DNA from 4 places in the Protofrankia sp. Cas3 genome. Region 1 is predicted to be linked to each of the others. Evidence: riboswitches for the same ligand, from Rfam matches in the RefSeq annotation. Region 1 holds a riboswitch; each other region holds the start of a gene.

Region 1 (7,811 bases):
TTTGCGCTCCTGACATGCCAGTGGGTCACGAAGCCGTTCAAATGCATCCCGACGGATGCGCTGAAGTCCGCTACTCTCCGCGACAATACAGATAGAATCTGATGATCTATCCGGTAATGGGACCTACGCGGTGAAAGAGAACAGCGCAGCGCGGGTCCGCGCCCCGACCACGCCATCGGCCGCAAGTCCGTGCCGGCGTTGGTATGCCTTGACCGTATTTGTGGTATGTGGCCCGAACTTTCCGTCCGCCACGACAGGGTAGCCACGTCCGGTCAGCGCTCGCTGAATCTGGCGCACGCCGGGACGCCCGCGGTGGGTGTAGCGGACTTCCCGCGCCCGGGGCACTGGATCGGCGACCCGTCGTGCCGGCGCCACGTCGGCCGCAGCGGTCCGGTCCGGCGTAGTGACCGGTGTAGCCGGTGTACTGACCGGCCCAGTAGGACCACCTGGGCCGGTGGGAGCGGCCTGGTAAGTGCCTGTCGCGCCATCACCAGCTGCCTCGGTGGCGGCTGCCGCAGCCCGCCCGAGGTACACGCGGTAGGACCCGTTGGTGTACGTACTCCATGCTCCGATGCCCTGCATGTCGCACACCCGCTTGGCGGCCTGGGCGTTGATGGCTGGATCGAACAGATCTGCCCCGCCGACCCAGCCCGCATGCGCCCGCATGTTGATCTGCCACAGTCCCCGGGAATCCTCGCCATTGGGGTTGTGCGCGTTCGCGTTGCCGCCGGACTCGGCCAGCGCGACCGCGACCCAGGTCTGCAGCGGCTTCCCGTCGCAACCGCCAAGTCCCGCCTTCCTGCCGGCACCGGCGATGGAAGCGTCGGGAACAGGTGTCGCAGCGACAGAACTCGTGCCGGGCGCAGGCGCCGTACCGGCACCGGGCGATGCGGTGGGGTTCGCGCTCGCCGGACCCGCGGTCAGCATCATTCCCGCCGTCGCGCCGATGACACCGGCGGTGGCAGCCACCGCGCCGCGGTTGTACTGGGACTGCTTTCTGTGCCTTCCCCTGGTCATTATCAGATATCTCACTTCAGTATCGTCGATCGGCTCATAGGCGCCGCGCGGACGCACCCGTCACAGCCAAACTGGCGGAATGCCCACGGTGGGGCACGCGGCAGCCCGGCCATGACGGGTCGCATGTCTGTTACCAGCCGAGCCAGGTCACCCCAGGCGACCAACGAGATAACTCGTGGAATAAATCTTCTGAAGCCGGACGACGGTTCCGCTGTGGGGAGCGGCCCACATCATGTCGCCCCCGGCGTAGATCGCCACGTGATGGATGTTTCCGGGCTGCCCGAAGAAGATGAGATCACCGGGTTGCTTGGCATCCCGCGATATCTTCTGCGACGCCGCGTACTGGGCGTCGGTCACCCGCGGCACGCTCCGGCCGAGCTGTTTGTAGATGTACTGGACAAGCCCGGAACAATCAAAGGAGTTCGGACCCTGGGCGCCCCACACGTATGGCTTGCCCGCCTGCTTCGATGCCAAATAGACGATCTTCTCACCAAGACTGGCAGTGGACGCCGCGGAACCGTCCTGCCGCGACGACGCACTGTCCGGCGGTGCCGAGAGGCCGCCAGTCTGGGCCGACACCGAACCAGCGGCCGATGCCGGGTCGGACGCCGAGGGCGCGGCAGCGGCGTCACCGGCAGCGGCGTCACCGGCAGCGGTATCACCGGCCCAGGTCTGCGCGGTGGGGGTGGCACCAATGGTGGCAGTGGTGGCAGTGGTGGCAGTGGTGGCAGTGGTCGAGCCGGCCGGACTGTCAGCCCCGGCGTCGTTCGCCAGTGCGGGGGCCGCAAAAGCGGTCAGAGCGACGGTCCCGGTGGCCGCGGCGGCAACCACCGCACGTGCGGACCGGCGGCGGAAGCTGGACCTGGCGGTCGGTGCACGGTGGCGACCGTGTCCGGACGGAACCCCGTCAGCAGAATCTGCACACGCCTGATATGCAGGCAACAATGATCCTTCCCGTACGCCTGCGAGGTTAGCTGTCGGGTTCGGGCCGGGAAGCCCGGTCAGCGCGGAGATCCGCGGCCGACTTCACCCCGAGGACGGCGCCACAAGGGCGACGTCCGCCAAGTCCTGGTTCCCCCGCTGCTGCCCTGGTGATTACTAGAAGGGAACACCGGACCGAGGGCAGAACTCGGCGTTCGGCCCGGTGTTGCTGAGAGCCCGGCCACGGTAGCGAACTACACGCTGTGACCGCAAGGGCCATTTTCTGCGAATCTCGACGCATGTCGACTACTATGCGTATTAATCATCCGACCGGCCGGTCAGAAGAATCGGATCAAGACCGCCGACCGTGCGTCGAGCTCGGCGGCAGAATACCGACATGCACTGGCCGCGAGGACACGCACGGTGATAGCGATGAGCAAACAGGCCAATCGACGGGGGTGCGTCTTGTCTCATCTGGCAGGGGTTCTGGCAGGGGTTTTGGCATCGTCTTCGGTCGAATCCTTACCATCGGTCCCGGCCGCCAACACGGCGTCGCCGAAAAGGAGTCAGCGATGACGGCTGTGCAACAGTTGGTCGAGCATGCGTTGGCGGAGGTCGGCTACGCCGGGGATGGCCATAACCATACGAAGTACGGCCAGGAGTTCGGCTACGACGGGAATGCATGGTGCGCGATTTTCGTCTGGTGCATGTTCGAGCAGGTCGGGATCAACCTGCCGCTGAAGTCGGCGTACGTGCCCACGATCTGGTCCTGGGCGCGAGCCCACGGCCTGGCCATCGCCTCCACCGAGGCCAACCCCGGAGACCAGATCATCTTTGACTGGACAGGCCACGAAACCGCCGCTGGCAATGACACCCACACCGGCCTGGTCGTCGAACGCACCGGCAATAATGTCGTCACGGTCGAGGGCAACGTCGGAAACGATCAGGTACTACGCAGAACCTGGCTTGCCGGCGGTACACTTATCGCCGGGTGCGTGAACTGGCAGTCGATGTTCAGCGGTGGCCCGCGTTTCCCGCTCGCCCCCCAGAACCCGCCGAACCGGTTCGCCTACTTCCCGACGGTCGCGCGCGGGTCTCTCGATCAGGGCGAGTCAGGCGTGTTCCCGGATCTGCGCCACCCGGTCACGACCGCTCAGAACGCGCTCAACATCGCGACGGGCAGGGAGGGCGACAATCGCCTGCTCTCCCCGGACGGCGCCTTCGGCCCGCTGACGGAGACAGCGTTCCGTGATTTCCAGGCATTCTGCCGGTTGACCGACCCGGCGGTGGCAGTCACCGGTGCGGTCGACCGGACGACCTGGCGCCTTCTCGACTATTTCCTCGACATCAAAGGCCGGTGAACCGACGCCTACGCGATCTTTCGAGGTTTGTGCGATCGACAAGGACTCTTCCGTCGCACAAACCTCGAAAAATCGTCTACCCGGGTGGCGAAAAATCGTCTACCCGGGTGGCCGGGTGGCCGGCAGACGCTAGCCGGCAGGCGCTACGATCGTCATGACGCGCTCGCATGGTTGTCGAGGTGACGGCGGACCACACGACGGGCGATCGCCCAGCGGTGGGTCTCCGACGGCCCGTCATAGATACGGAACGGCCGGACCTCGCGCAGGAAGCGCGAGAGCAGCACATCCCCGGAGATACCGAGGGAACCACAGATCTGCAGCGAACGGTCGACGACCCGCCAGACGGCCTCGGCGGTGAACGTCTTCGCCACCGCGGTCGACTGAGCCCCGGAGCGACCCTGGTCGAGTTCCCAGCATGCCTGCAGGACCAGCCCGCGGGACGCCGCGATATCAATCTCATTATCCGCGATCATCGCCTGGACCATGCCCAGCTCCGCCAGCCGGGAACCGAACAGCCGCCGGTCCGCCGCCCGGGCCACGGCGATATCCTGGGCCCGGGCGGCGATCCCCAGCCAACGCATGCAGTGGGTCGTCCGCGCCGGCCCGAGGCGAACCTGGGCATAGTCGAAACCCTTGTCCACCTCGCCGAGAACCGCGTCGTGCGGCACCAGGCAGCCGTCGAACAGCATCTCGCAATGACCGCCGTACAGGCTCTCGTCGAGGGTCTCGACATGACGGACGATCTTCATTCCGGGGTTGTCCGCGTCGACGAGGAACATCGTCGCTCCACCGCGGTGACCCGGTTCGCCCGATGTGCGGGCCATGCAGATCGCATATGCGGCACCGTCCGCGCCGGTGATGAACCACTTACGGCCGTCGATCCGCCAGCCGCCCGGCTCCTTTGCAGCGCGCGTGGTCAGAGCGGTCGGATCCGACCCCGCTCCGGGCGCGGGCTCGGTCATCGCGAAGCAGGACCGCACCTCGCCCGTTGCCAACGGCCGCAGATACCGCTCCTTCTGCTCGGCCGTCGCGATGGCCTCCAGCATGTGCATGTTGCCCTCGTCGGGGGCGGCGATGTTCAGTGCCAGCGGGCCGAACAGCGAGTAGCCCGCCGCCTCGAAGACGGGTGCGCGTCCGCGCATGTCCAGGCCGTGCCCGCCGAACTGCGCCGGCACGTGCGGGGCGAAGAGCCCCGCGTCCTTCGCCGCCTGCTGCAGCCGCGCCCGCATCGCGTCACCGCCGCGCGCGGCCACGCCTGCGAACGCCTCCTCCTCGGGGACGACGACGCTGCGCACGAACTCGGCAGTGTGTCTGGCGAGTTCACTGACCACCGGGTCATGGCCAAGATCAATGGACACGTGAACCTCCTTCATACCGGCCGGCGTCGCCCAAAGGAGACCCGCCGCGGATCTGGCCGAGAATCGTCAGTTTTCCGTCAGCAAAGCAGGCCGGTCGACTCGTGCACAAGGAACAGGCGCCATTGAAGATCAAATCGTGAACAAGGCTCGTCAACATTGTTGACTATCATGTGTGCACGCGGACGGCCCGAACCAACCCGCACTCCGCGCCCACCGACGGCGGGCCCGGTCGGGCCGGATCAGTCCAGATGGTAGATGCGGGCGGCGTTGTCGTGCAGAATCTTGCGCAGCGCGTCGCCGGGCAGCTGCGCGAACGCCTCCGCGACGAACAGGTCCGGCCGGATCGCCGCGCTCGCCGGGCCGGGCGACATGCTCGTCGGGTGCGGGAAGTCGGTCTCGTAGAGGAAGTTGTCGGCTCCGAGAAGTTCGATCGCCTGCCGGGCGGTCTCCCGCTCGAACCAGAAACAGCCGAAGATCTGGCGCTGGAAGTACTCGCTGGGCAGCAGGTCGTATTCGGGGTGTTCGATCGGGACGCCGCAGTTCCTCCACTGCCAGTCCAAAGCGGCGAGGGCGTAGGGGAGCCAGCCGATTCCGCTCTCGACCGAGACGAAATTCAGCCTCGGGAAGCGGTGGCAGATCCCGGCACAGATGACGGTCGCGATGGCACGGGCGTTGCCCATGAAGAAGGAAACCCCGACCGAGGCGTAGTTCGCGTGGATCCCGTTACCCGGGAAGTTCTTCTCGATCAGGGACAGGTCGCCCGATGCGATGTGGAAGTTCACCGGAACGCCGAGATCCTGGGCGGTCGCCCAGATCGGGTCCCAGTGCGGATCACCGAGCAGCGGCAGACCGAAGAAGTCGGTCTCCTGAGCCATGATCACGCCCCGGTGCCCCATCGCGACTGTTCGTTCGATCTCAGCGACGCTCGCCGCCAGATCCCAGAAGGGCAGCGCCGCCATGGGCAGCAGCCGGGACGGGTCCGCGCTCGCCCAGTCGGTCTGGTAGTCGTTGTACGCCTGGATGCAGCGCACCATCAGTTCGGGGTCCTTGAGTCCGAGGAACCTCCCGGTACCGAACCCCGCCACGTTGGGATACAGCACCTGCGCCCAGATCCCGTACTCGTCCATTTTGCGCAGCCGATCGGGGGCGTTCCACAGCGCCGGGTCGACGTCGGCGAGGCGCCGGGGATGCTTCGGCGGGAACTCCGCCCAACCGGCCATCGCTCCGCCCGCGGTGGCCGACAGGCGCGCGTCGCCGAAATACCACGCCTCCTCCTGGAGGTCGTCATCCCAGCGGACGTGCGGAACCAGATCACCCCACTTCGCCGTGGAGATCCGCGACGTCCACAGATCGGCGGGTTCGATCACATGGGTATCCGCGTCGATCACTCTGATGCCATCGGTCACTGCCGTCCCGGCCATGACGCCGCTCCCCTCGAGGTCTTCGGGAGACGCCGGATGTCACGACGCGCGTCCCGGCCGCACTCTGATGTGATCTATACCTTATTTCTTATGAGGAAATCCGACAAGCGGTCCCGGAAATGTAGCGCGGACGCGATTTCCTCTCGCCGAACGGAAAGACCGGTCCACATTGCGGCCTCGAACGACTTCGGCTACCGCAGGCACTGACCCGGTCACCTGGGCGACCCCATCGAGTGCCGCCCAGGCGCCGACCCACGGCGCACGCGTCCGGCTCACGCGGCCCGATCCACCCAGGTACCTCACCTGTCAGACGTCCACCGCCGGCCCCGGCGGACCGGCCGCGACCGTGATCGCGTCTTCCGGACACGAACTGGCGCCGAGCCGGGCCGCTTGTGCCCGGTCCGCGGTCACCACGAAGGTGACGCCGCGGGGGAGGCAGAAACCGTCGTCATCGGTGTCGAACACCTCCGGAGCGAGCGAATAGCAGCGGCCCTGCCCGGTACACCGGGTGGGGTCGACCATGATCTGCACGGTGAGCCGCTCCCCCGTTGTCGGATCGGCGGTCATGACCGGTCCCAGACCAGCGGCAGGGCGACCAGCCCGGCTGCACCACCGCGCTCCAGCACCGGCTCACCGCCCGCGATCCGGTAGTCGGGGATCCGCCGGTGCCACTGCTCCAGCGCAACCGCCATCTCGGCGCGCGCGAGATGGGAGCCCAGGCACCGGTGCGGTCCGGCGGCAAAGGAGATGTGCCGGTTGACCGCACGGTCGAGATCGACCTGGTCAGCGTCTGGAAACGAGCGCGGGTCGCGCATGGCCGCACCGAGCAACAGCAGCGCCATGTCCCCCTTCTTCATCGGGCAGCCGTGGAAGTCCACGTCACGGGTGATCTTTCGGCCATCCTGGATGATCGGGAACGCCCGCAGGAACTCCTCGACCGCCGTCGGCACCACCCCCGGTTCGGTCGCCACCCGTCGACGGTGCTCCGGCGTCGTCGCCAGATGGTGGAACGCATAGCTCAGCTGGCTCTTGACGGTGTCGAGACCCGCAAGCACCAACACAACGCACATCTGCAGAATCTCGTCATCACGCAACGGTCTATCTTCATAATGTGCTGTCATGAGATAGCTGACGAAGTCACTCTCGGGGTCGCGCAGCGTCGCCCGCCGATCCGCGACGACACCGATGAAGTACTCGGTCATCGCGCCCATCGCCGCCATCGTCCGGGCCTGGCCCTCAGGATCGGTGAAGGCGTCGAAGACCGTGTCCACCCACTCGACGAACAACGCGTCATCGGTCTCAGGCAAACCCATGATCGACAAAAACACCCGGGTCGGGTACACCGCCGCGAAGTCGGCCACGAACTCGCAGCCACCGGAGTCGAGAAAGGCGTCGATGGTCCGGTCGCACAGTTCGCGCATCCGGGGCGTCGCCCGGGCGACCGCACGGGGTGAGAAGGGCGGGTTGAGGATCTGACGGTACCTGCCGTGCTCGGGTGGGGCGACATTGGTCGGAATCCAGCGGTAACCCGGGTTCGGGTCCAGGACGATCACCGAGTCGCTACCGAAGACCTCGGGGTTCTGGTAGGCCTCGCGGCACTGATCAAAGCGGGTGATCATCCAGAAGCCGGCCCCGAAACTGTTCCAGTAGACGGGGGACGCCTCACGCAGCTGCGCCATCTCTCCGATGCCCGCCAGCACCGGCCGCGGCGACATGATGTCGTAGTTGACCAC
Region 2 (7,811 bases), on a different contig from region 1:
GTAACACCGAGTGATCGGGCCGGTCGCCGTAGTGCTTTTCTGTTGTGTTTGTTGTCACGCAGGTGGGACCGGCCCGACTCGTCCTCGCGGGGTCTATATCAGTTCGCGGCCGTCAGCTGCCGGCTGTTCAGGTGAAGGTGACCCCCCAGGTCTCCGGCCCACAGATTCCGTCGACCGCCAGGCCCTTGTCGGCCTGCAGGCGGCTGGCCGCGCCGGCCGACTCAGGTCCATACCGACCGTCAATTTGGATCTTGTAGCCAAGACTGTTCATCTGGTGCTGCCACGACCGAACGTCCGACCGCACCTGATCGACGAGGTCGGCGGTAAGGGGCGTCGCATCAGCGGAGTTCGACGAGATGTCCGTGCTCACCGTGCGCCATTGCCAGCGAGAGGAACCGCTCCTGCCGTACGAGGGTGCCTGCGACGAGTCGGTGTCGGATGAGCTCGAGTCCGATGCGCTGGTGTCCGGTGCATCCCTGCCGCTGTCGGCGCCCGATGCGCCGGGACTTGCGGTGCCGGCCGGGTTGGTGCCGCCCCCGAGTTGGTCGGCGCCCATGCCCTTGCCGCATGCAGGCCACTGGCCGAAGCCGGAGCGGGCGGCGAGCTTGATCGCGGCCTCATCCTGGGTGCCGGGCGAGGCAGCGCTGGGCAGGCCGGTGTAGCCCAGGCTCTGCCAGGTGCCCAGCGAGAACTGGTACGCGCCGTAGTAGCCGTTGACGGTGTTCGCCCCGTAGTTACCGCCGGACTCGCATTGGCGAAGCCCCTCCCAGGTCGTGGCGGCGCTGGCCGGTTGGGACATCGCGATACCGCCACTGATCGCGGCGACCAGGGCCGGGGTCACCACCATGGCCCTGGTACGGACCCGGACCCGGGCCCGAGCCCGGCGAACTCCACGATGTCGACCACGAGAACGTGTACTGGACATATTGGTAATGCCCTTCCCCACGCCTGCGAGGTGAGCTGTCGGATTCGGGCTGGGACTGCCCGGCCGCTTTCACGGCTTCACCCCGAGGGCGCCCGATATCGACGTCCGAAAGTGGGTCCCCCGTTCCTGCCGCAAGTTTGGTTTTCGTCGAGCGAGGGCAGGATTCGGCGTGCCGCCCGACGTGTCCCCATCGTATCGACGGGCACGGCGCAGACCATAACCAGAATTGCTGGTGGCTGAACAAGCCGTGAATGCGGTTCGTGACTATGCGCACATCGCGCTGTCCACTCTTGCCGTTCCTCGAGATCGACTGCTAACGCGCGCATGCGTGCGCTCAGCTTGCTTGCCGGCGGCCGAAGGAGGCGCGAAACGCGATGTCGCGCCTCCTTTGGCCGGATGGGTCAGCTGGTCAGCGAACGCCCCGCCGAGCGCAGGTCTGCGCAGGCCTGCGCGACACGGGCGGCCATACCGGACTCGGCTGCCTTGCCGTAGCTGCGTGGGTCGTACTGCTTTTTCACACCTACTTCGCCGTCCACTTTCAGTACGCCGGCGTAGTTCTTGAAGACATGGTCGGCGATCGGCCGGGTGTATGCGTACTGGGTATCGGTGTCCACATTCATCTTGACAACGCCGTAGTCCAGCGTCTCGCGGATTTCGGCCAGGTCGGAACCGCTACCGCCGTGAAACACCAGGTCGAACGGTCTGGCGTCGACTGGCAGACCGAGCTGCTGCGCGACATACTGCTGCCCGTCCCGAAGGATGCTCGGACGGAGTTTCACATTGCCCGGCTTGTATACACCGTGCACATTTCCGAAGGTTGCGGCGAGCATGTAGCGGCCCCGTTCGCCGGTGCCGAGAACCTCGGCGGTGCGCCACATGTCCGTCGGCGTGGTGTAAAGTTTCTCGTCGATCGCACCGACGACGCCGTCCTCCTCGCCGCCGACGACACCGATCTCCACCTCCAGGATGATCTTGGCCTGGTGGCATTCGATCAGGAGGCCGTCGGCAATTTTGAGATTCTCCTCCAGCTCGACTGCCGATCCGTCCCACATATGTGAGTGAAACAGCGGATCCCGCCCTTCGCGGAGAACCCGGTCCTTGGAGATCGCAAGCAGGGGGCGCAGATAGGTGTCGAGTTTGTCCGCGGGGCAGTGGTCGGTGTGCAGGGCGATATTGACCGGATACGCTTTGGCGACATGGTGGGCGAACTCGGCGAGTGCTTGCGCGCCGAGGACCATGTTCTTCACCCGGGTGCCGGAGAGGAACTCGGCACCGCCGGTGGAGACCTGCACGATGCCGTCGCTGCCGGCATCGGCGAAGCCCTTCAGGGCTGCATTCAGGGTCTCCGATGACGTAACGTTGATCGCCGGGTAGGCGAATGCCTCGGTCTTGGCCCGGTCAAGCATCTGTGCGTAGACGTCCGGGGTGGCGATGGGCATGGTTGTGGCTCCTGTGGGCAGTAGGAGTTGCGTGTCCGTTAGGTCGATAATTGGCCGATTTGGATATGAACAGCGGACTGGAGTCGCGCGAAGGGTACGATGATCGAGCCTTCGGGGGCAGACAGGCTCGAATCGTGCGAGTGTGGATGGCCTGTCCGGAGCGGTGCTCTATGCCGTCATCTTCACGCTCGTCTTCGTCGACAGCGGCATCCTCGTCGTTTTCTGGCTGCCTGATGACACGATCCTGGTCGCCGCCGGCATGCTCGCGGCCGACCCGGATGCGGGCGTGTCGTCTGGTGCCCCCACGCCCGGGATCCCGCTGGTCGCGACCGCTGGCGCCGTAATGGGTCATGTTAGCGCGCTGCCCTTGGACGGGCCCCGTCTCGAACGGCGTCACGTCCGGATACTTGCCCGTCCTGATGTGTCCTACCAGCACTTTGGCACTCTGGCCCCGCATGTGGCCCGGTTTGTCCGACGGGTGCGGACGTTTGCCCCCTGTTGCCGGGCGCTCCTGGGCGTCACCCGGGGCAGCCGGCCAGGGCCGTTGGTCGCCCGTCCGACACGGCATGTCGTCGGGTGGATCCGAGGTGGCGCCACACTGGCCTGATCTGCTCATGATTATTCGGTTAAAAGCGATACGGGATGGCTCACCGTGCCTAGTACTCGCTACCCTTGTCCCGGATGGAGGGGGCATAGCGCGGGGGGGACCGACCACACGGAAGGTTCCATGGTTCGACATCGCAAGCACCGCCGTTCCCGGCAGGGATGGTCCGGCGCCGTCCTGGCAGTCTTCGTTTTCGTTCTCGCCACCGTCGGGTTGCTCCTGGCCCAGCTCGTCCACGGGGGAGGGCCCGCGGCCGCGACCAGTCCTGGGGCGTCGTCCCCGGCCCTGGTGTCCTCGACGTCACCGGTTGATCCCGCGCAGGGGTCTGTACCGCCACAGACCGTCGATCGTGGCACGGTTGGTGAGACCGTTCACATGCGCACCGCTGTCAAACCTGGCGGGTGGCCGTGGGCGGCGTCGCTCCCACCGAGCTCGCCGCCGTGGTCCACACCGGTCGCGGACGCCACGGCGGGCGGCCCGGCGGCCACAGCCGCTCCGGTCGCTCCTCCTACAGCGGCTACGCCGGGTACCGCCACCGAGCCGACATCGGCAGACCCGGCTTCCCAGGTGGTAGCGCTCACGAACGCCGAACGGGCCAAGGCCGGCTGCGCTGCGCTGACCGTCGACTCCAGGCTGACCACCGCGGCGCAGGCGCACAGCGACGACATGGCGACGCATAACTACTTCAGCCACACGAGCCAGGACGGGCGCACGCCCTTTCAACGCATGGCTGCTGCCGGGTACCAGTTCTCGATCGCCGCGGAGAACATCGCCGCTGGGCAGCGCACTCCGACCGAGGTCATGGTGGGCTGGATGAACAGTTCCGGGCACCGGGAGAACATCCTCAACTGCTCGTTGAAGCAGATCGGCGTCGGTTACGGCACCGGGGGCAGTTACGGGACGTACTGGACGCAGGATTTCGGGACGCCGTAAGAGCGATTAGAGAGCTACTTAGAGTAAGATGCCGGTGGTTGGGGTGCGGATGCCGGCGCTGCACCGGGCTGGTGGCCGCGGCCGAGTCGTCGCGGCCGCCGGTGCCTGAAACCCGTTACTCTTGGGCTCCGATCACGTAGGGTCGATATCGTGCGACCGGAACGACCTGTCTGCGTGCTCGGCGTGACGGTACGTTAGGCCTGTCTGATAGACCTTGAGGTATCCGGGTGTCGTCTTGGCGGGGAGTCCGGTGGATCGGGAAGCGATCTTCCGGGAAGGCCGATTACCGGGATCGGGGATCTGCCGGGTAGGTCCCAGGGGTGAGAGGGGACGACGTGGCTCGCGCGGTGGTGACCGGCGCCGGGGGATTCATCGGGGACGCGGTCGTGCACGAGTTCCGCCGACGCGGCTACGATGTTGTGCCGATAGACGTCCGCCGTGGTCCTGGCATCGTCGTGGCCGACGTCACCCATCCCGGTGACTGGGAGAAACTGCTCACCGGGGCGGATCTTGTCGTGCACGCGGCGGCCGTCGGCACAGGTGGCGGTGGCGAGCTGGCCGCGGTCCGAGCCGGCGTGCCGAGCCGGCCGATACCGGTTGCGGACAGTGAAATGCGTAGGATCACGGTAGCCGGCACCACTGGCGTGTTGGACGCATGCCACCGCGCCGGCGTCGGTCGCGTTGTTCACATGTCCTGTGTGAGTGTGCTGGGCCCTTCCTTCCCTGCCGACGCTGACGAGGCCGTGCCCGTCACCATGACCGGTCTGGCGCGGGCTGACGCGCTGGCTGCGGCCGAGCACGCAGCCGTGGCCGCAGCATCCCGCGGTCTGGCGGTGACGGTGCTACGGGTCGGCGACGCGTACGGACCACGGGCCGGTCGATGGACCCTGTGGCCGCTGCTGCTGTTGCGGGCCGGCCGCTTCGTCCTGGTGGACTCCGGCCGCGGGATCCTGAGCCCCGTCCACGTCGACGATCTGGTGTCGGCGGTCGCCGCGGTCATGGACTGCCCGGCGGCGGTTGGTGAGATCCTGCATGTCACGGGTGGGGCGGGTGTTTCGGCATCCGACTTCTTCGGCCGATACGCGCGGATGGCCGGCGTGGCCTTGCCGGGCTCGGTGCCGGCGGCGTTTGTTCGTGCGCTCGACTCGGCGGACCGGCTGCTGGTCGGGCGCAGGTGGTTGTCCGGACGGGTGAGCTCGCGTCTACACCCCCGAGCCTATGTTGATCTTGGACCGCTCGCGCTGGCTGAGCTGGCCCGAACGGGCACCTACTCGATCGCCAAGATCAGAAACCTGGCCGGCTGGGCGCCCCGCGTCGGCCTCGACGAGGGGATGGCACGCACCGAGGTGCTGCTGCGGGAGCGGGGACTGCTCGGCGTCGTGGAGCCCGCCCGCCGTGGGTGAAGGGCCGACCCTGACGACATCGAGGTTGCTTGCGCTTCCCCTGACGGTGTGGAACGCCGGCTTCGTGGCCGAGGAGCTGGGACCGGTGCTGGCGGGCGCGTGCCTGCACCAGGCGCAGGGGATCGCTGTCGACGTCGCCGATGATTCGACCGATGCGTTGCGGCGTGATCTGCGTCGCCGGGCCGGCGGAGGGCGTGGCGTGATGACCTGGACGGTGCGTGGTGAGGACTCGGTGGCCGTCGGTCTGCTGGCGGTGGACGCCGTCGACCGGCGGGCACTGGTGTCGGTGTCCATCGGGCGTCCCTACCGGCGCCGGGGGTACGCGACCGAGGCCCTGCGGGCGCTGGCCGGCTGGCTGGAGTTCCGCGGCCAGGTGGTCGTCGAGGCCCGGGTGCGTGTCGGTGACCGAACGGGTGAGCGCCTGGCCGTGGCGACCGCATTCGTGCCCGCGGACATCGTGCTGTCCGGTGGCTGGCGGGTCTGGTTCCGGCCGCCCCCTCCGTAACGTCACATCCGCCGCCTCACCACTTCCGTAATTCCACCGGATCTGTGACTTTAGGTAACCAGACTGGCCCCGATGTTTGCCCCGCTGCAGGATGCGGCACCATAGATGCGATGTCGCGAATGGGACGGTGTGAGCCAGCCGCCCAGTTCACGCGTCCGTGTCGGTTGGCCATCGGCGCGTGTCATGGATGGGGGACCGTACGGTTGGCGCGAAGGTGCCTGGGAGGTTCTCAGAGTGAGCGTGGAAACCCGGCGTGAAGTCGCACCCGTGGACAGTCCGGACGTGCCAGGCCTGATGCGGCCGCGTGGGTCTGAGGTCACATATGATCATTTGATCATTCCGCCGCACTGGCGCCGTTCGGACGAGACCGGGCCAGGAGCACACAACCCGCTGTTCCCGGATGATCCAGGGGTCGGTCCGCTTAACCCGCAGACCGGTCCCATCACAGGTGCGATGACCGGTCCTCTGCTGGTGGGCACGACCGCGCGCGCCTTCGCCAAGCTCGACGACCTGATCCGCCTCAACGTCGACGACCGCGCGGTCATCGACGCCCGTCGGGACGACGCCGAGCAGGCCCTACGGGCGATCTTTCCACCGCGCTGCGCGCTGCCGCTGGTCGGTGTGGCTACCATCGGTTCCGCAGGGCGCGACACGATGATCCGCCCGCTGGACGAGGTTGACATCTTCGTGGTGTTCAGCGCAGCGAACAGCGCCTGGAAGCGCTTCCGCTGGGACTCACGTGACCTGCTGCTCTGCGTTCGCAACGCGATCGGTGGCGAGCGCATCCAGACGATCGGCACGCGTGGCCAGGCCATGCGCATCGTCTACAACTCGGCGCCGGACGTCCATCTCGTGCCTGCCTTCGACCATCCACGGGCAGGTTACGTCATGCCCGACTGCGTCGGCGGCTGGCTGCCGACCCGGCCGGAGCGGCACGCGAGCTGGATGGCGGATGCCGGCCCACGGGTCGCCTCGGCGGTTCGGCTGCTCAAGGCGTGGAATCGGGTCTGCGGCAGCCATCTGCGTTCGTTCCACCTGGAGGCGCTCGCGGGCAAGGTTCTGATCAACCGCGGGCTGAACACCCGGCAGGCGCTGGCGGAGGTCTTCCGGCACGTCGAGAACAAGGGGTTCACCGCCTACGACCCGGCGGAGGTCGGCGGCGACCTGTCGACCTACCTGCAGGGGGACGACTGCGACGCGCTCGCGGAGTCGGTGCGGTTCGCGCGCGTCCACGCTGATGATGCTGTTGAGGCGGAGCAGGCGGGTCGGCACGAGGATGCCGTCAACCTGTGGCGGCAGGTTTTCGGGCCGGAGTTTCCGACCTTCGGGTAAGAACCCGTTTTAGCCTGTTTTAGAGCTGGCCGGCGGATGACAGGCGGTGCGATCATGGTTTTCTTCGCACCGCCGGCGGCCCCACAAGAACCTCGTTGCCGACGCTACCTACGCTACCGGGGGGATCGGTGCCGGCTGCCGGTCCCGGCGGCCCCGCAGGCAGCCTTGCCAGGCGGCTCGGCCACCAGATTTTCGGGCCGATGTCGAGCGCCAGCGCGGGCACGAGGATCGAGCGCACCACGAAGGTGTCGACCAGCACTCCGAACGCGACCAGAAAGCCCACCTCCGCGAGCTGCACCAGTGGAAGGATGAACAGCACCGAGAAGGTGGCCGCCAGCACGACTCCCGCCGAGGTGATGACGCCGCCGGTGACGGCCAGCCCGCGGCGCGCGCCTGCACGGGGGCCGAGTCTCTCGGCTTCTTCCCGAACCCTGATCATCAGGAAGATGTTGTAGTCGATTCCCAGCGCCACCAGGAATATGAATCCCAGGAGCGGCAGGGACGGGTCGGCTCCGGCAAAGCCGAACAGCCAGTCATAGGCGAGCGCACTGGCGCCGAGCGCGGCGAGGAACGAGAGCACCACGGTTGCGATCAGGAGTACTGGAGTGACCACCGCTCTCAGGAGCAACCCGAGAATCACGGCCAGGACTCCCAGGACCACCGGAATGAT
Region 3 (5,938 bases), on a different contig from region 1:
GCGCGCGCCGGCTTGTCACCGCCGGCGCGCTCGATCCGCGTCTGCTGCCACGGCTCGCGCGACAGCTGCCCTACCTGATCGGGCTGGCACTCGACCTTGTCGGTTGGCTGCTATCACTGGTGGCGGTGCGATCGCTGCCGCTGTTCGCGGTCCAGGCGACTCTCGCCGGCAGTGCCGGCGTCACCGCGGTACTGGCTGCGGTGTTCCTGCGCAGCCGTCCGGGACCGGCGCAACTGCGCGCGCTGGCGGCGCTCGGTGTCGGCCTGATTCTTCTTGCTCTCACCGCGCAGCCCGCGCCGCCGCGTCCGGTGGGCACCATCGCGACCATAGTGATCGCGCTATTCGTTCCCGTCCTGGTTGCCGCCAGCGCGGCGGCGGGCCGATCCCTGCGGGGAGAGCGCGCCGCTGTGGTGCTCGGAGCGCTGTCGGGGCTGGCGTTCGGCGGGACCGCGCTGTGTGCACGGGCGTTGGACGCCGATCACACCCTCGGCGCTATCCTCACCGACCCCCTTTCCTGGGCACTACTGGCCTACGGTCTGCTCGGGTTGAGTGCGTTCGGAGCCGCGTTGCAACGCGGCTCGGTGACGCTTGTCACCGCCAGCCAGGGCGCGGCGGAAACCCTCATCCCGGCCGCGATGGGGTTTGCGCTGTTGGGGGACCAGGTCCGTCCGGGCTGCCTCCCGCTTGCTGCGATCGGGTTCGTCGTCGCCGTGGCCGCAGCGGTCGAGCTGGCGATCCTCACCCCACCCGAGCAGCCGTCTGCGCCACCTCAGCCGGATTTGTTACCATCCGTCAGCCGGACACGGTGACTAAGAGCGACCGGCAATAGGGGACGCGGCGTCGCGGGGGTCGTCGACCCGGTTGGGGATGCGCGGGGATAGCTGTGCCATCGTTGCCACCATGGCGACAGGTCAACTCCAACAGAACGTGCTTCGGGACCGTGCTCGACGCGCAATGAGCAAGGTCCCGGAAGTGACGGCGTACTTCTGGATCACCAAGGTGCTGACCACCGGCATGGGGGAGACGACGTCGGATTACCTGGCCCACCAACTCAGCCCGATGATTGCCGTCGGTCTCGCCGGCGTGTGCTTGGCGGCCGCGCTGGCGCTGCAGTTCTACGTCCGTCGATATGTTGTCTGGATCTACTGGACGGCCGTTGTCATGGTCAGTGTGTTCGGCACGATGGCCGCCGATGTCCTGCATGTCGGATTTGGCATTCCGTATCTCGTGTCAACCGCCTTCTTCATGATCGCGCTGGCCGCCATCTTCACGGTCTGGTATATGAGCGAGAAGACCCTGTCCATTCACAGTATCCACACCCGTCGTCGTGAGGCGTTCTACTGGGCCACGGTCATGGCGACGTTCGCGCTCGGTACCGCCCTGGGAGACATGACCGCGACAACCGCGCACCTGGGCTATTTCTCCTCGGGTGTGATGTTTGCCGTCCTGATGGCCGTCCCGGCCCTGGCCTACCGGCTGGCTGGTCTGAACGGGATTTTCGCCTTCTGGTCTGCCTACATCGTGACCCGACCGCTCGGTGCCTCCTTCGCCGACTGGATGGGGGTGTCCCATGGTCGCGGTGGCCTTGAACTGGGCACCGGGCCGGTCAGCCTGGTTCTGGCGATTGTGATCGTCGGTTTCGTCAGCTTCCTGGCGGTGACCCGCAGGGACGTTACGCACCCGTCCGTGCCTGGCTGGCCCGTAACCCCCGCACGCGGCGACGATCCGGCGGATGCCGGCGGCGTCTTGTAGCGCGATCTAGTCGTACCGGCTCGTGGCGGAATCCGGCGAGCGGTCGGGCGCCGGATGACGCCCGACCGGAGTGCCGGTGGTTTCCTTTCCGTCTGTTGTCTAGCCGTCAGTCGGCTGGGTGCTCTGGTACCAGGGCGACCAGTATGAATGCCGGTGGTGGCTAGCGGCAGAGGGAGCGTCGTCGGCTGGGTTTCCGCTCCCGCTCCCACTGCCGCTCCCGACCGAGCCCGCCGACGGCGACTGTGTGGCGGTCGGAGCCGTGTTGGCGACGCTGTCGACCTTTCCAGACCAGCACGACTGCGATGAAACCCACGGCGTCGTGCCCTGCTGGGCGTACAGCATCCGGGCGCGGTTCCACTGCTCGGCAACGGAGGCGTTCTGCGGCAGACCGGTCCCGCCGACTGACTGCCACGTGCTGGGAAGGAACTGGAACAGTCCGCCGGCGCCTATCGAATTGACGATTGTCGGGTTGCCGCCGGACTCGCACTGAGCAATTGCCGACAACGTCTGGTCGTCCGACGGTGCCGCGCTGGCGGGCCCCGAGATTCCAATGCCGACACCGCCGACGGCGGCGGCGAGTGCCGGAATGGTGATGAGCGCGCGGGTGTATCTGCTGGTTGCTCTGCTGCCGCGATGGCGGGCGCGCGAACGGGACATATAAATGCCCTTTCCCCACGCCTACGAGGTGAGCTGTCGGGTTCGGGCTGGGAAATGCCCGGCCGCATCATGCGGCTTCACCCCAAGGACGCCCGCTGGCGCCCGGAAAGTGGTTCCCCCGCTCCTGCCGTTGGTTTGACGATCATCGGACGGGGCAGGACTCGGCGTGTTTCGTCCGATGCGCGCCCTCGTTGCGAAGGCACGGCGGAACCCTATCGGCTACCGCTGGTCGGCCGGCAAGGGGTGGTGAAGAAGCGCACAGTCGAACATCGACCATTGATTTCGGTACCGATCACCATTAATACGCGTGCGCGCGCGTTCATTTTAACCAGCCAGCATTGATGGAACGTTTCCGTGACATGGGAACCACATTTTGACGCAGAGCTTGGTGCGCTTTGTGGACAATCGGGTCGACCGGGTGGCGCCGACGGCGGGGCCGCCTACTCAAGGCCGGCGGATGCGCATCGGGTATCCACGAGCGCCGGATCTGTGCCGGCGTTGTCAGCGCCGGGCTGGTCACCGGCCGGGCCGGGAGCCTCGCCCAGATAGCTGGACGTGACGAGATCATAGCGCTGGCCGAGTTCGTCGGCCGTGCCCTCGACCCGCAGCCGGCCCCGGGAGAGCACGTAGCCCCGGTCCGCTATCTCGAGTGCCATCGGCACGTGCTGCTCGACGAGAAGAATCCCGCAGCCGGTGTCGTCGACGATCCGGCGCAGCACGGGGAGCAGGCGCTCGACGATGACCGGCGCCAGGCCGAGGCTCATTTCGTCGATCATGAGCAGTGCCGGTTCGGTCGCCAGCGCCCGGCCGAGCGCGAGCATCTGCTGCTCCCCGCCGGACAGCAGCCCGGCCGGGCGGCGCAGCAGGTCCGTCAGGGCCGGGAAGTAGGCGAGAGCACGCTCGGTGTGCGCGGCCCGACGGCCACCGGCGAGCCGCAGGTTCTCCCGAACGGTCAGGTCCATGAACAGTGCCCGGTCCTCGGGGACGTGCGCGAGGCCGCGTCGAGCGAGGACGTCCGGGCGGGCACCGGCGATCGAACGGCCCTGGAACCCGATCGTCCCGCCGATGACCGGTAGCAGACCGGATATGGTCAGCAAGGTGGTCGTCTTGCCGGCGCCGTTCGGACCCAGCAGAGCGACGATCTCACCGGCGTTGACCCGTAGGTCGAGCCCGTGCACCACCGGGATGCCGAGGTACCCGGCGTCGAGACGGCGGATGTCGAGCAGGGCGTCGGTCACGGCGTCCCTTCGTTTTCGGTCATATTGGTCATGTCAGCTATATCGGTCAGCTCGATCGAGTCGGCCGGCTGCCCGGCGTCCCGGTCGGTACCGGCCTCCGGGCTGGATCGGGTGCCGAGATACGCTGTGATCACTCGCTCATCCGAGCGGATCTCTTCCGGCGTGCCCCGAGCGATGATCTTTCCGAACTCCAGTACGTAGACCAGGTCGCAGGTGCCGAGCACGAGGCCCATGTCGTGGTCGACCAGCAACATGCCCAGGCCGGCGTCAGCCAGCCGGCGCAGTTGCGTGCCGAGCCGGGCGCTCTCGCCGGTGTCGAGTCCGGCGGCCGGCTCGTCCAGGCAGACCAGAAACGGCCGGGTGGCCAGCGCCCGCGCGACTCCGACGAGCTTGCGCTGCCCGTGCGAAAGCTCCGTGGGCAGCCGGTCAGCGACCGACCCGAGGTCGAGCGCGGCCAGCGCCTCGGCGACGGCGTCCGCTTGGCGGCGGACCGGCCGTACCGCGTCGGCGAGAAACGACCACCAGCGGGCGGGCTCGGCCGCGACCCGCAGGTTCTCCGCGACCGTCAGCTCGTCGAACAGTTCCACCGACTGCCAGGTGCGGCCGAGACCGGACCGCGCGCGCCGGTGCGCCGCCATCCGGTCCAGGCGGGTCCCACCGAACCGCATGGTGCCGCCGCTGATCGGTGTGAAGCCGGTCAGGGCATCCAGGAGGGTGGTCTTGCCGGCTCCGTTCGGGCCGATCAGACCGACCAGCCTGCCGGGTTCGACGGTCAGGCTCACACCGTCCACGGCGGTGAGACCCCCGTACCGTACGGTCAGCCCATCGACTGTCAGCGCCCCGGCGGAGGCCGCCGCGTTCGCCGGAGCCGTGCGGCCGGGACCGCTGAGCGTCGACGCCGAACGGCTGATCCCGCTGGTCGATCGGGTCACTTGGCACCTCCCACGACCGCATCGCCAGCCGGTCGCGTCCGAGCTCGCGTCCGGGGCCCAGCCGCGGGCCGATGCCGGCGCAGCAGGCCGTCGGCTGTCCGGGCGGTGTCACGCAGGGCTCCGGCGATTCCCTCCGGGTTCCCGACGGCGGTCAGCACCAGACCGATGCCGCCGATCAGCAGCGAGAATTCGCTGCCGACCCCGAAGACGGTCTGCGTCGTATAGAAGGCGACCCCACCGGTGGCCAGTAACCCGCCGATCACAGCACCGCTCACGCTGGTGATACCACCGAGGTAGGCGAAGGCCAGAACGGTGAGCGAGGTGAAGACGTCGAAGGTGGGCGCGGTCAGCGAACCGTACTGGTAGCCGATCATCGCTCCGGCGACTCCCGCAATGAAGGACGACAGCCCGAAGGCCAGGATTTTCGTCGCCGCCACGTTCACCCCGGCGGCGGCGGCCGCCCGCTCGTTGCCGCGGACGGCGAGCATGCGCAGGCCCGACGTACCGCGCCGGAGGTTGGACACGGCGAGGCCGAACAGCACCACGATGACCAGCAGTGCCAGCCCGAATCCGGCGCTGGGCAGCTTCCCGTCACCGAGAAAGAACGGATCGTTAGGGCCGAAGCGCAGGCCGAACAGGGCCGGCGAGCTTACCGGTGCGCCTGCGCCGCCCTTGCCCTCCACCCAGTCGTTCTTGAACACCAGCTCCTCGATGGCGACGGCGGCCGCCAGCGTCACCACTGCCAGGTTCACGCCGCGTACGCGCAGCGCCGGTACCGCGGCGGCGGCTCCGAAGACCGCGGCGACCAGCGCGGCCAGCAGTGGGGCGATCGGGAACGGGATGCCCGCCCCGTCGGCGAGTTTGCTGACCGCGAAACCGGCGACTCCGGCGATCGCCATCTGGCCCAACGAGATCTGGCCGACGAAGCCGACCAGCAGCACCAGCGACAGTGACAGCAGGACACCGATGAGACTGTTGATGATGGCCCCCCGCCAGCCGAAACTCAGCGTGCACAGGGCGATGGCGGTGACAGCGGCGGCGACGGTTGCCAGGGGCACCGCACCGCGTGGAGTGGGCGAGAAGGGCAGTCGGGCGAGGGCCGCCGAACCGCGTACCGGCAGGCTCCGGCCACGCACGAACATGATCCCGACGATGACCACGAATGGCAGCGCCTCCCGCACCCCGGGCAGGGGCTGCCCACTGACATGCGGCCACCACGTCCTGGTCTCCATGAAGGTGACCAGCGAACGTGACATCCCGAAGCCGAGACCGGCCAGCGCGGCCACCCCGAAGGAGGTGAAGTCCCCGGCGAGCGCCGCGCCGAGCGCGGGGATGACGGCGAGGGTGAGTACGGTGGGC
Region 4 (7,811 bases), on a different contig from region 1:
CGGCCGGTGATCATCGATTTCAACTCGCAGACCGCTGACGGCCGTGATCCGTCCTGGATATGGGATGTCCCGTTCGAGCGGCTCGCGGGCCGGCAGGTCCTGGTCACCGGTGAGCGCAAGGAGGATATGAGCGTTCGCCTGGCCTACGCCGAGGTGCCGCACACCGTCCACCCGGATGCCGAAAGCGCGGCGTCCACGGTTGCCCAGGAGGGGACCGTGGACGTTGTCGCCAACTACACCGCCTTCCGTGACATCCTGGGGCGGGTTGCCCCGGTGAGGACGAGCAGATGACCAGGATGGCAATGTGATCACCGAGTCGGCGACCCGGATCGCCCTGATCTACCCGGAGCTGCTCGGGACCTACGGTGACGGCGGCAACGCGATCGTGTTGGCGCAGCGGCTGCGTTGGCGCGGGCTACCGGCCGAGGTGATCGATATTCCGGCTGGCGAGCCGGTGCCCGGCAGCTGTGACATCTACCTGCTCGGCGGCGGCGAGGACGAACCGCAGGTACTGGCCGCCGAGGGATTGCGCAGGAGCACCGCGCTGCTGCGAGCGGTCAACGAAGGTGCGGTCGTTCTCGCGGTCTGCGCCGGCTACCAGGTGATCGGCGCCTCGTTTCCCACCGGCGACGGCCAGGTCCATGACGGACTCGGCCTGGTGGATGTGGAGACCCGTCGGTCGTTCGACCCGGCGGACCAGCCGGCGCCACCCCGCGCGGTCGGTGACGTCGTGGTGGAACCAGCATCCGATCTCGGTCTTCCGGTCCTGCTCGGGTACGAGAACCACGCCGGGCGGACGCGGAGGCTGCCTGGCGGGCAGGGCAGGCCGCTCGGCGTCGTACGCAAGGGCGTTGGTAACGGCACCGCGGATCAGACCGACGGCATCGTGGACGACCACGTGCTCGGTACGTATCTCCACGGTCCGGTGCTCGCGCAGAACCCCGCACTTGCCGATCTGCTGCTGTCCTGGGTACACGGCCCGCTGCCGGAGCTGTTCGGCCCGCCTGAGGCGGAGATTCTGCGTCAGGCGCGCCTGCGTGCCCTCGACGTCGCGGCCTGAACCCTGTTACGGCTGTGGCGACCCGGGGCTGTGGCGACCCGGGGCTGTGGCGCCCCGGGGCTGTGGCGACCCGGATCGGGTGGGGGGGCGCTGGTCGGGCGGCGGAACGCCGGCACGGTCACGTTCGGCGAGCGCCGTATTGAAGCGGCCGAGAAGCATCCCGAAGCTGTCGCGTTCGTCCTTTTCCCAGGTGCCTACCAGGCTGCGCAGGCTCGTCACCCGCGCTTGCCGGGTGACGACGTAGCGCTCGCGTCCGCATGCGCTCAGGGTCACCAGGCTGGCCCGGCGATCGGTGGGGTCGGTGGCGCGTTCCACCAGGCCCTCGGCTGCCAGCGCGGCTACCTGGCGGCTCACCGTTGAGATGTCGAGAGCGAACACCGCACCGAGGGTCGTCAGCCGTAGCGCACCGTGATCGTACAGGTGGCTGAGCAGGAGATAGGCGGATCGGTCGAGGGCCGCTCCGGACTCGTCCGTGATGGCTGTGCGGAACCGCTCGGCCCGGCGGCCGAGCACGGCCAGCTCATGTTCGATCTTCTCAAGCGCCTGGTGATCGAGTGTCTGTTCATCGTCCACGTCGGCCTCATCCCTACGCCGTGTCCGCCGCCGGTGGCGTCACAGAACCTTGTGGATACACCATTGGGACGAACCAGGTGGCGCCGGGTCACCGTAGCGGATCTCCGGGTCCCCGGGTCGGCCGCCGGGGTACGGGCCAGATCGCCGGTGCGGTGCCCGACTCGTGCACGCCACACGGCGAATCTGCCGAATCGGGCGGCGTCTGTGTGGTTCGGTTGGCTCGTGGTATCGAATCCGCTCAAAGTCGGGAAAGCGTTGTGGACCAAGAACCGTCGACGGACGCTGATCGTCGTAGCCGTGGTCGTGGTTGCCCTCGCCTATACGTACCGCTCACCCACGGTGAAGACCGAGCGCGCCGCGATTCCGGCGGGCTACGCGTCGGCAGGCCGTGAGCTTGCGGTACATGCCGCCCCTAAGCCCAGGCAGCCGGTGCCGTTGGTCCTCGTTCTAGCTGACGACGGCAGCGACATGGCGGCGATCGAGAAGGCCAGCAACGCGTCGGCGCTTGCAGATCGCCAGAAGTTCGCCCTGGTGTACCCGGAGGCGGTGGCCAGCAGCTGGCAGGTCAACGGCCCGGATGTGCAGTACCTGCGGGACGTGGTCCGCTACGTCGCTCAGGAGCGATCGAACATCGACATGTCCCGGATCTACATCTGGGGCGGGGGAGAAGGCGGTCGCATGGCCCTTACGGTCGCCTGCAGCTCGCTTGACTCCGCGCAGAAGCCACTGTTTGCGGTGGTCGGGGCGGTGAACACGGTCGGACCGGCGCCCGCGTGCCCTTCGCAGGTTCATGTCAAGCTTCTGCCCCAGAAATGGGACGAAGCCACGACCGCTGCTTTGTGGACGTTTTCGAAAGATATCAGGGGCTAGAGCGACCGAAGGTCGCGCGCTGATGGCTCGTTTCGCGCGGCTGGTGGTTCCAGGATCTCCAGAGATCCTGGAACCACCAGCTCTGTCTCTGGGCACGCTTCGTGTCATCACCGGATTGACTTCCCGCCGGCCGGCTCAGCCGGGGGGGTGGCGCGGCCGGCCGGCGGGAGTTCTGGACTCCCGCCGGCCGAGCGCACTGTGGGGGGGGTTCAGTGCGCAAGGCCAGCGGAAGCCCGCGTTCCGCCGGGCATTACGAGCCGGGGGGGTTGGCTCGCTCCGACCAGCGGAAGTCCTTGGAGACATCCAGTTGTGGTTTGGGGCCGCCAGATCAGCGCCGATTTCGACAGCACCGACCTGGCGGCGAGGTTCACGCGTAACCGGAGGGGGAGGACACGCGGAACCCGATTGTGTTTTGAAGGAGCGTTAACCGTTTCACATGACCGGGATGGAAGCTGCTGTCGCCGGTACCGACGTACGAGCCGACCTACCAGGCTCCTTGGCCCCCGAGAGGGCGTTGGGACTGTGATTGCACGCTAGCTGACGCGGCCAACCGAGTACGACGTGGTCCAGATAGCCTCGAGTTTGACAACGTCACCTGATTTTGGGGCTACCCACATCTTGCCATCACCGGCGTAGATGCCCATGTGGTAAATGTTACCAGGTGCACCGAAGAAAATCAGGTCGCCGGGCTGTTTGTTGTACTGCGATACTCGGGTCGTTGCCTCGTATTGAGCTTCCGCCGTACGAGGAAGGCTGCGCCCCAGCTGTTTGAAGACATACTGAACCAGGCCGGAGCAGTCGAATGCGTAAGGTCCCTCTGCACCGTACACGTAGGGCTTACCGGCCTGTTGTGCCGCCAGATAAATAGCCCGTAGACCGAGGGAGCCTGCGGATATCGTTGCATCGATCGTACTCGGTGATATCGTGCTGGCCCCGCTGGAGCCGGATGCCTGAAGAACGCTACGAGCCACCGATAGAGGCGCCTGTGCCGGGACTGCCGGGGCTGGACCAGGCATCACAGTCATCGTACCGATGTTCGAGGAGTGCGCCGACTGCAGGGCGTCGGTGCCGTCGAAGATAGCCGTGATCTGTGTCGTGGTGAGAATCTTGGCTGTGTAGCTGGCGAAGCCCTGTTCGTTGGTGTACAGGTGCTTGAATGTCGCCCAGCCGTCAGGCAGCTTCACCTGAACCTTGATGAGCTGGTTCGGCAGCGGCGCGTGGGTCGTTCCGTCCTCGAGGGCGAAGCCCATGTCGATGGGCTGGTCGGCCTGCACGGAGACGTCCGGATTGGTGACCTTCAGCGCGACAGCCGACTTCGGGTGCAGGTCGGCCTGATCGATCACCTGGCTTGTGATGGAGCCGGGGCCGACCGAGGTGGCCGGGTTGATGACCGACGTGCGCAGGCCTGCGAGGGAGGCCTGGCTTCCGAACTGCGATCCTAGCGTGATCCGCGAGCTGACCGAGGTTTCGTCCATACCGGTGTCGGTCGGGGCGCAGCCGGCGAGCGCGACACCGGACACGGCAACCGTGCCGGTTGTCATCGCGGCTACCGCGGCCCGGGCTCGGACGCGACTTGTTCCCGACGGTGGAGCCGGCGCGCGGTGCCTGCCACGGGCTGAGCGCCCGGTCATGTCGGCAGGCGGTCGCAGAGACGACGTCGTTGCCGATCTCGTTGGCGACTTTGTCGGCAACGACGAATATGACCATGTTGCCGGATCAAGCTGCACATCGGGCGCAGACAAGGCTGTGATCCTTCCCGTTCGCCTGCGAGGTGAGCTGTCGGGTTCGGGCTGGGCTGCCCGGTGGGCCGTGCGACCGTCGCACAGCTCGCTTAACCCCTAGGACTGCACCGCGGCTCGGTGTCGTCCGGTGGAGGATGGGTCCCCCGCTCCTGCCCTGGTGACGACTCGGAGGGGACACCGGGACCGTGGGCAGGATTCGGCGTTCGGCCCGGTGTTGTCGTGACGTCGGGGTGAGACTAGTTCAAAAGGATGGTGCCAGTAAACACTAGTCCCTCACAACTACGGCGAGTGCTCACAGAAGTGACCATATCGGCTCCTCCCATCCTCCATGCCGACCAGCTCGCCGCCATGCCCTGACCTGTTGGTCCGGGCGGCAGGCCGCCTGGCTGAGGCGCCCGATGCCGTGACCCACAGGATGCGGAAGATGACATTACGCCATAGCGACGGCAGTCTGGCGGCGGGGGGCACTCGAGCGCCGATAGTTATCTTTCGTTGCCATGTAGTAGTGAAAATTGTCGCCTTGGTAGAGTCATCCGATCACGGATAGTGTCGATCGCTATGAGATGTCTCGCTCCTACATCCCGTGGGGGCGCATCCCGCGTGAGCCATACGGCCCGGGGCTGTGACGGCCCGGGGCTGTGGCGGCCCGGGGTCAGTGGCGGCGGGCGCGGGTCGCGCGGCGGGAGAGCAGGCCGGCGGTCTCCAGGACGTGCAGTTCGACCGCGAGTTGGTGAACCTCGGCAGGCAGGGAGCGGTAATGGCCGGACAGGGCTTCGACGGCGGCCTGCGCGCGGTCCGCGAGATCGTCCAGGGCCCGCTGATGAGTGCGCATCTGCGCCCGCTCATCCTGAATCGCGCGGACCGTGTCCTCCTGCCATCGCCGGGTACGCATCAGGTGCTCGCTGGCGTCCGCGGCCTGGCGCTCAGCATCCTCCAGCCGCCCGAGGAGCTGATCAAGTTGGTCCAACCTTGTTACCAGCTCCGCGATAAGATCATTGCGAACCGGGTACGTCGGTTTGGTCATCGGACCGCGTCGTGCACGTCGTGGGCCATGTCACGGATGTCGTCCCGTGTGCTGAGACACGTCAGGTCGTGGGCGCGGCGGGGGATGTGACCGTTGTCATGCAGGTCCGTTGCAAGGGTCAGCACGGGGTGTGATCGCAGTCCTAGCCGTCTGCCGTTGGCCGGCCGCTGGGACGGCGGTTGACGGTGGGTTCCCGCGCGAAGGGCCGACACAGCCGATTACGGTAGCCGACGCCGTGGTCTTCGTGAATCCCGTCGTCGGGTGATATATCGGAACTGCATAGTCGGAAATAGCTATCAAAGCGAGACGGTAGTCCTGATGGGTCGCCGTCCTCAGGAGGGGTAGGACCGAACGGGAGGACGGCAGGGCGCTCCGGTGGTATCCACCCAGCGGCCGGGCGTGACCCGCAGCACCCCTGGTGATAGTCCGAACGGGTGATACCCACGCCCTGCGATGGCCGCACGGCGGGGCCTGGTAGGTCCGTAATCCACCTGGATTTGCCCGGTTCGGGGCACCGATCTACTCTCGCCTCTCCGGGGCAGCCGGTACCCCGACTCAGGTTGCCCGGGGCCTGTGGCCGGGCGAGCGGTATCATGATCGTACGACCTTCGGCCAGCGGCTTTCCTCTTCACCGTACCGGGTTCACGGGTGAGGCGGTCGGTTGCAGTGACCTGATCCCGGTGATTCAACGGGCGTAATAGACTACACCATCGGCTTGATGCGTGGTCGTTGTTGTATGGTTCTTGTCGCCTGGGTTTTTTATTTGTGATTACAGCCAGCCGTTGCGCTTGAAGGACCGATACAGCGCGAAGCAGATCGTCGCCATCAGACAGAGAACGGCTGGGTATCCCCAGGCCTGCCGCAGCTCCGGCATATGATCGAAATTCATTCCGTAGATGCCGGCGACCGCCGTCGGAACCGCGGCGATGGCGACCCAGGCGCTGATACGGCGCATGTCCTCGTTCTGCGCGATGGTCACCTGCGTCAGGGTTGCCTGGATGATCGACGACAGCAGTTCATCGAATCGCGCTATTCGCTCGGTGACCAGTTCGAGGTGGTCGGCTACATCACGGAAGTACTCCTGAATCCGCGGTGGGATCCTGCCGACGCCCGGCTCGGTGAGCGCCCGCACCGGAGCGGCAAGTGGCGTGACGGCGTGTTTGAGCTCAAGCACCTCGCGTTTGAGCTGGTAGACCTTGCTGGCGTCGGGGCGGGTCGAGCGGCGGAAGACCGAGCCCTCGATGGTGTCGATGTCGACTTCGATCTTTTCGGTGACGACCAGGTAATCATCGACAATCTGGTCGCAGATGGCGTGGAGGACGGCCGACGGTCCTAGGCGTAGCATTTCTGGTTGTTTCTCCAACCGGCTGCGCAGCGCTTGGAGCCCGCCATGTTCACCATGCCGGACCGTGACGATGAAGTCCCGTCCGAGAAATACCATCACCTCGCCGGTGTGGACGATTTCCGATGTCGCGGTCAGCTCCTCGTGTTCCACGTAACAGGCGGTCTTGAGGACAACGAAAAGCGTCTCCCCGTATCGTTCCAGCTTCGGCCGTTGGTGGGCGGTGACGGCGTCCTCGACGGCGAGGGGATGCAGGCTGTAGACATCGGCGATATTGGACAGATCCGCCGCACTCGGTTCGTAAAGGCCGAGCCAGGCGAAACCACCGCGGTGGTGGTCCCGGGCGACGCGCAGGGCATCGGTGTGGTGGATAGGTTGCGGGTCGCGAGCGCCGTCCCGGTAGACGTGGCAGGCGACCACCCGGCCGGTTGGTGTCGAAGGGTCCTCAGGGCGGGTGCGGCGCCGTTTGGGGACCATTCGGACCAGGGATACTGGTCTGGCCAGGGCGCCCGCCAGCCATCCCGCCGGGGTCGACGGATGGCTGGCTGCATGCGGTGCGGACGGGTACCGCCTGTCCTGCCGATCGCCGGTGTCGTCATCGACATGCTCGTCGCTCACTTCCGGTTCCTTCCGTTGATGGTCCTGCCGGTCGCCAGGTCTGTCGGTCTGGCCTCTTCTGGTGCCGGGTGTTTCGAGCGGGCTTAGAGCGCCCGGCAAGAGGGGCGTGCCGTGCCGTGCCGTGGCAGCGCCAGTGGCGTGCCAGTGGCGTGGCGGCACCGGGGCACGCACCTCGCCGCAGCGCTACCCTTCCATCGCTGCGCGATGCACGGGTACCCCGGCTCGTCGGTCGACACCCACCACCAGGGTGGCCCCTCCTCGCACCTCGCGATCCCACCCGCCCCAGCCCCACTCCTTGACCCACGCCCCTACTGCCAGGCGTTCTTAACGATGTGAATCTGATGCTCCTGCCACAACACCAGATTCACATCGTTCCCGAAGAGCGCCCGGTAACAGGGGCGCGGCCTCGCGGGGCCGGGGCACGCACCTTGCGTTGGTGTCGTCGGGTGAATAGCGGAGCTGAAACGTTGAGCGTACAGTTTGACTGATGACCGTCGACGGTCGACCGTAGCGTGCCGAATTCGCTGCTGTCGGCTCGGTCGTCGCACCGTGGAAGTACGCAGGCGTGGGGGTGGCGATGAC

What was found. Region 1 has a riboswitch for cyclic di-AMP ahead of U9983_RS12435 (C40 family peptidase). Riboswitches for the same ligand answer to the same signal wherever they lie in the genome.
Region 2: linked by a shared signal. The riboswitch ahead of U9983_RS12875 (transglycosylase family protein) and the one ahead of U9983_RS12435 (C40 family peptidase) in region 1 are both predicted to bind cyclic di-AMP.
Region 3: linked by a shared signal. The riboswitch ahead of U9983_RS25780 (transglycosylase family protein) and the one ahead of U9983_RS12435 (C40 family peptidase) in region 1 are both predicted to bind cyclic di-AMP.
Region 4: linked by a shared signal. The riboswitch ahead of U9983_RS22210 (C40 family peptidase) and the one ahead of U9983_RS12435 (C40 family peptidase) in region 1 are both predicted to bind cyclic di-AMP.

What each region holds. Positions count from the first base shown of each region.
Region 1 covers NZ_CAUVXP010000054.1:17,016-24,826, reverse strand. The annotation lists gene U9983_RS12440 (peptidoglycan-binding protein) at 124-1,017, opposite strand; gene U9983_RS12435 (C40 family peptidase) at 1,165-1,848, opposite strand; cyclic di-AMP (ydaO/yuaA leader) riboswitch at 1,963-2,121, opposite strand; gene U9983_RS12430 (CHAP domain-containing protein) at 2,511-3,299, shown strand; gene U9983_RS12425 (acyl-CoA dehydrogenase family protein) at 3,452-4,657, opposite strand; gene U9983_RS12420 (amidohydrolase family protein) at 4,897-6,078, opposite strand; gene U9983_RS12415 (ferredoxin) at 6,385-6,645, opposite strand; gene U9983_RS12410 (cytochrome P450) at 6,642-7,811, opposite strand.
Region 2 covers NZ_CAUVXP010000057.1:8,792-16,602, forward strand. The annotation lists gene U9983_RS12875 (transglycosylase family protein) at 128-925, opposite strand; cyclic di-AMP (ydaO/yuaA leader) riboswitch at 931-1,103, opposite strand; gene fbaA (class II fructose-bisphosphate aldolase) at 1,327-2,364, opposite strand; gene U9983_RS12885 (hypothetical protein) at 2,507-2,971, shown strand; gene U9983_RS12890 (CAP domain-containing protein) at 3,092-3,901, shown strand; gene U9983_RS12895 (NAD(P)-dependent oxidoreductase) at 4,222-5,304, shown strand; gene U9983_RS12900 (GNAT family N-acetyltransferase) at 5,297-5,809, shown strand; gene U9983_RS12905 (nucleotidyltransferase) at 6,044-7,141, shown strand; gene U9983_RS12910 (MMPL family transporter) at 7,194-7,811, opposite strand, start outside.
Region 3 covers NZ_CAUVXP010000228.1:386-6,323, reverse strand. The annotation lists gene U9983_RS25790 (hypothetical protein) at 1-809, shown strand, start outside; gene U9983_RS25785 (hypothetical protein) at 901-1,752, shown strand; gene U9983_RS25780 (transglycosylase family protein) at 1,852-2,409, opposite strand; cyclic di-AMP (ydaO/yuaA leader) riboswitch at 2,414-2,586, opposite strand; gene U9983_RS25775 (ABC transporter ATP-binding protein) at 2,850-3,647, opposite strand; gene U9983_RS25770 (ABC transporter ATP-binding protein) at 3,644-4,579, opposite strand; partial or broken gene U9983_RS25765 (ABC transporter permease) at 4,576-5,938, opposite strand, start outside.
Region 4 covers NZ_CAUVXP010000153.1:6,058-13,868, reverse strand. The annotation lists partial or broken gene U9983_RS22230 (DUF1727 domain-containing protein) at 1-291, shown strand, start outside; gene U9983_RS22225 (glutamine amidotransferase) at 305-1,060, shown strand; gene U9983_RS22220 (MarR family winged helix-turn-helix transcriptional regulator) at 1,067-1,633, opposite strand; gene U9983_RS22215 (plasmid partitioning protein) at 1,931-2,503, shown strand; gene U9983_RS22210 (C40 family peptidase) at 3,037-4,044, opposite strand; cyclic di-AMP (ydaO/yuaA leader) riboswitch at 4,251-4,421, opposite strand; gene U9983_RS22205 (hypothetical protein) at 4,898-5,269, opposite strand; gene U9983_RS22200 (magnesium and cobalt transport protein CorA) at 6,039-7,229, opposite strand.